DNA from 2 places in the Nocardiopsis sp. CNZ308 genome. Region 1 is predicted to be linked to the other one. Evidence: riboswitches for the same ligand, from Rfam matches in the RefSeq annotation. Region 1 holds a riboswitch; the other holds the start of a gene.

Region 1 (2,193 bases):
GGTGGTGGTCTCGTCCACGCTCACGCCGACCGTGTACTCGTCCGCGGCCAGCAGGTTGTACCCGGCCTCCAGGGCGGACTCCACGACCCGGGCGGCGCTGGGCACGCGCACGCGCAGGGTGTCGAAGTAGGCCTCGTGCAGGACCTCGAAGCCGCGCTCGGCGAGGGCGTCGGCCAGGGCGGCGGTGCGGGTGTGCACCTGGCGGGCGATCGCTCGCAGGCCGTCGGGGCCGTGGTAGACGGCGTACATCCCGGCCATGACGGCGAGCAGGACCTGCGCGGTGCAGATGTTGCTGGTGGCCTTCTCGCGGCGGATGTGCTGCTCGCGGGTCTGGAGCGCCAGCCGGTAGGCGGGCTTGCCCGCGTTGTCCACCGAGACGCCGACCAGGCGGCCGGGCAGCTGGCGGCGCAGCTTCTCGCCCACGGACATGTAACCGGCGTGCGGGCCGCCGAAGCCGAGCGGGACGCCGAAGCGCTGGGTGGAGCCGACGGCGATGTCGGCGCCCAGGTCGCCGGGGCTGCGCAGCAGCGTCAGGGCCAGGATGTCGGCGGCCACCACCGCGAGGGCGCCGCGTTCGTGGGCCTGGGCGATGACCCGGCCCGGGTCGCGCACGGCGCCGCTGGAGGCCGGGTACTGCACCAGGACGCCGAAGGCGTCGCCCTCGGGGAGGCCCTGGGACAGGTCGGCGACCACGACCTCGATGCCGAGGGGTTCGGCGCGGGTGCGCAGCACGTGCAGGGTCTGGGGGAAGACGTCGGCGTCGACGACGAAGACGTCGGCCTTGCTCTTGGAGGCGCGGCGGGCCAGGGTCATGGCCTCGGCGGCGGCGGTGGCCTCGTCGAGCAGGGAGGAGCCCGAGACGGGCAGGCCGGTCAGGTCCGAGACCATGGTCTGGAAGTTGAGCAGGGCCTCCAGGCGGCCCTGGGAGATCTCGGGCTGGTAGGGCGTGTAGGCCGTGTACCAGGCGGGGTTCTCCATGATGTTGCGCAGGATGACCGGCGGGGTGAGGGTGCCGTAGTAGCCCTGGCCGATCAGCGAGGTGCGCACCTGGTTGCGGGAGGCCAGGTCGCGCAGCTCGGCCAGGGCCTCGGCCTCGCTCAGCGCCGGGGGCAGGTCCAGCGGCGCGCTGCTCCCGGGGCCGGTGAGGATGGACTCGGGCACGGCGTCGGCCATGAGTTCGGCGGTGGAGCCGTAGCCGACCGCCTTGAGCATCTCCTGGACCTCGGCGGGCGTGGGGCCGATGTGGCGGTCGGCGAACACCCGGGCGGGCGCGCCGGGGGTGTGCACGGGCTGGTCTGGCACGGAGACCTCCTGGTGACAGGGCCGAGTCGGGTCGGCGGTGTTCCTCACGGTCTCCCCCTCTGTCACCGGGCACGACGGCGCCCAGGCTTCAGAGCGGCCTCCTCCACGCGGTCCATGGTGCCTGAGAGGTTACTGGGGAGTATTGCCCCGTCGGCGCCCCGTTGCGGGGTCTCTCTCGCGCGGTGTCGACAGCCAGCTGACGATCTGTACGTGTGTACAAGCAGGGTGAATGTCGGTTTTCATCCCTGTTGTGACTACGACCGTACTCGATCGCCGCCCCGGGCAGCTCTTCCGGGCAGGCGTTTCGCCCACATCACATCCAGAGCCTGGAGGTTCGTCCAAGTAGCCGCGGTTCCGAAGCGCCCGCGGCCCCTGTCGGCACACGGCTGCCTCGGGGCCGCGGACGAGGCCTGTCGGATCACGTCAAGGCGCTGCGCGTCGTCGGGGCAGCGGGGGAACCGCTCGGGGCCGGGCGGCCGCGCCTCCCCCGCGAAGACCGGGCCGGGGCCGCAGGACCTCGGACTCCATCAGCTGGTGCTCGCCCGCGAAACCGTCCGCCGAGGCGAGAGGCGACGGCGGAGGCACCGGGGCCGCGCGGGCCGGTCTCGGGGGCCCGCCGTCCTCAGCCGGTGCGGCGCTCCCGGCGGCGCCTGGCCAGCTCGTCCACGGGCTGGGGCGCGGCGGCGGGCAGGTCGGCCCTCTCCTCCGCGGGCACCACGCCCAGGGCCTCCTCCACCTCGCGCCAGACGTTGCCCAGCGCCAGGCCGAACATGCCCTGCCCGCGCTGCATGAGGTCCACGACCTCCTCCGGGGAGGTGCACTCGTAGACGCTGACGCCGTCGCTCATGAGGGTGATGCGGGCCAGGTCGGGGGCGGGGCGGCCGCGCAGGT
Region 2 (2,193 bases), 1.3 Mb from region 1:
GGCCACGCCCGGCCTTGGCGTGGAGGGCGTAGCCGTCGCCCTCCTCCAGGGCGGCGAGTGCGCGCACCGCCTCCTGGTGCGCGTCGTCCACGGGCAGTTCGTCGCGGGCCAGCCGGGCCAGGAAGGCGGTCTGCTCCATCGCGGAGATCTCCAGCGGTCCCTCCAGCCAGAACCGGTCCAGCGCGTCCGCGTCGCCCACCGAACGGTTGCCGTAGTCCAGCCGGTCCACCCAGGCCGCCATCGGGCCGTGCCCGACCCGGCGGGCCACCTCCTGGTAGACGGGGACGTTCGAGGCGGGCAGGGCCTCGCGCAGGGCCGTGTCCCGCTCCCGCCGGTCGACGGGCCGGGATCCGCCCCCGTGGGGCACCGCCTCGTCCACGTCCCCGACCGCGCCCGTCTGGAGCCCCACCAGGGTGCTGACGAGGTCGAAGGTGGACGCGGGGACCGCGCGCTCGCGGGCCCGCTCCGGCCCCACCACGGTCGCCTCCCGCTCCATCACGTCGTGGAGCACGAAGGTGCCCTCCACGCCCGCGTCGGCGAACACCGCCTCCAGGTCCCCGCGCTCGACGGCGGCCACGTCGCCCCGCGTCAGGGGCGGGGGCCCGGCCTCCGCCCCCTCCCGGGAGTGCCCGTCCGGCTCCCGCGGTCCGTCCACGGCCCCGGCGCACCCCGTGCCCGCGGCCAGGGACAGGACGCATCCGGCCGCGAGCGCGCGCGCCGCCCTCCCGGTGTCGGTTCGCATCCGTCTCCCTCCCCGCTCGGTACTCTCCGCAACTCTCCGCACACGCTAATCCCCGCGTTCCCGCTCCAGGGTGGAGGCGGCCGGAGTGTCGGAGACCGGAGGGAGCGCGGCGGACAGGCGCGGACGGCGCGCGACGGTGCCGCTCACGGGCGCCGCGCGGGAGCTCCCGCGCGGCGCCGGGCACCCTTGGGTGCCGTTCACGGCCGCTGCTAGGCTGAACGTGTTGCTGACCCCGTACGGGAGAGTGCCCGCGTATCCAGCGCGGGCCGCCGAAGGAGCAATCCCTCCCCGAAGACAACCTCTCAGGCACAGCGGACCGTACGGGCGAGACCACTCTGGAAAGCAGGGACAGCCGTCCCTCGCCGAAGGTGCAAGCCGCGCCGAGCGCGCGGCGAAGCTCTCAGGCACAGATGACAGAGGGGGAGGATGGCAACGCCACGCACGTCACGACGCCCATCCTCTCGGGAGTGCCCATGTCAGATGCCGCATCCGCGCCGCGCGCGACAGCGCTGCGCGAGGTCCACGAGAAGGCCGGCGCCACCCTCGTCGACTTCGCCGGATGGCTCATGCCGCTGCGCTACGGCAGCGAGACCGCCGAGCACCGGGCGGTGCGCGAGGCCGCGGGCCTGTTCGACCTCTCCCACATGGGCGAGATCCGGCTGACCGGCCCGCAGGCCGCCCAGGCCCTCGACCACGCGCTGGTCGGCCACCTGTCCCAGGTCAAGGTGGGACGCGCCCGCTACTCCATGATCACCGCCGAGGACGGCGGTGTCCTGGACGACCTCATCGTCTACCGGCTGCGCGAGGACGAGTACCTCGTCGTGGCCAACGCCGCCAACACCGCGGTCGTCGCCCCGGCCCTGGCCGAGCGGGCCGCGGACTTCGACGTCGAGGTCCGCGACGAGTCGGCCGAGTACGCGCTGATCGCCGTCCAGGGACCCCGAGCCGTCGACGTCCTGGCACCGCTGACCGACGCCGACCTGGACGGCATCCGCTACTACGCCGGGTACGAGCACACCGTCGCCGGTGAGCCCGTCCTGCTCGCCCGCACCGGCTACACCGGCGAGGACGGCTTCGAGATCTTCGTCAGCCCCGCGGACAGGGCCCCCAAGGTGTGGGAGGCCCTCATGGCCGAGGGCGAACGGCACGGCCTCGTCCCCGCCGGGCTCTCCGCGCGCGACACCCTGCGCATGGAGGCCGGGATGCCGCTGTACGGGCAGGAGCTGACCGCCGACCTCACCCCCTTCGACGCCGGTCTGGGCCGGGTCGTGAAGTTCGACAAGGGCGACTTCGTGGGCCGCGCGGCCCTGGAGGAGGCCTCCCGCTCCTCCCGCCCCCGCCGCCTCATCGGCCTCGTCGCGCGCGGGCGCCGCCCGCTGCGCCAGGGCCAGGAGGTCCTGCGCGACGGCACCCCCGTCGGAACCATCACCAGCGGCGCGCCCTCACCCACC

The links. Region 1 has a riboswitch for glycine ahead of gcvP (aminomethyl-transferring glycine dehydrogenase). Riboswitches for the same ligand answer to the same signal wherever they lie in the genome.
Region 2: it holds a riboswitch for glycine, as region 1 does, so the genes downstream of both, gcvT (glycine cleavage system aminomethyltransferase GcvT) here and gcvP (aminomethyl-transferring glycine dehydrogenase) in region 1, are expected to answer to the same signal.

Annotation. Positions count from the first base shown of each region.
Region 1 is NZ_SHKJ01000001.1:5,070,009-5,072,201, reverse strand. It holds gene gcvP (aminomethyl-transferring glycine dehydrogenase) at 1-1,302, opposite strand, end outside; glycine riboswitch at 1,401-1,490, opposite strand; gene EV372_RS21720 (MerR family transcriptional regulator) at 1,925-2,193, opposite strand, start outside.
Region 2 is NZ_SHKJ01000001.1:3,741,471-3,743,663, reverse strand. It holds gene EV372_RS16355 (penicillin-binding transpeptidase domain-containing protein) at 1-742, opposite strand, end outside; glycine riboswitch at 970-1,071, shown strand; gene gcvT (glycine cleavage system aminomethyltransferase GcvT) at 1,216-2,193, shown strand, end outside.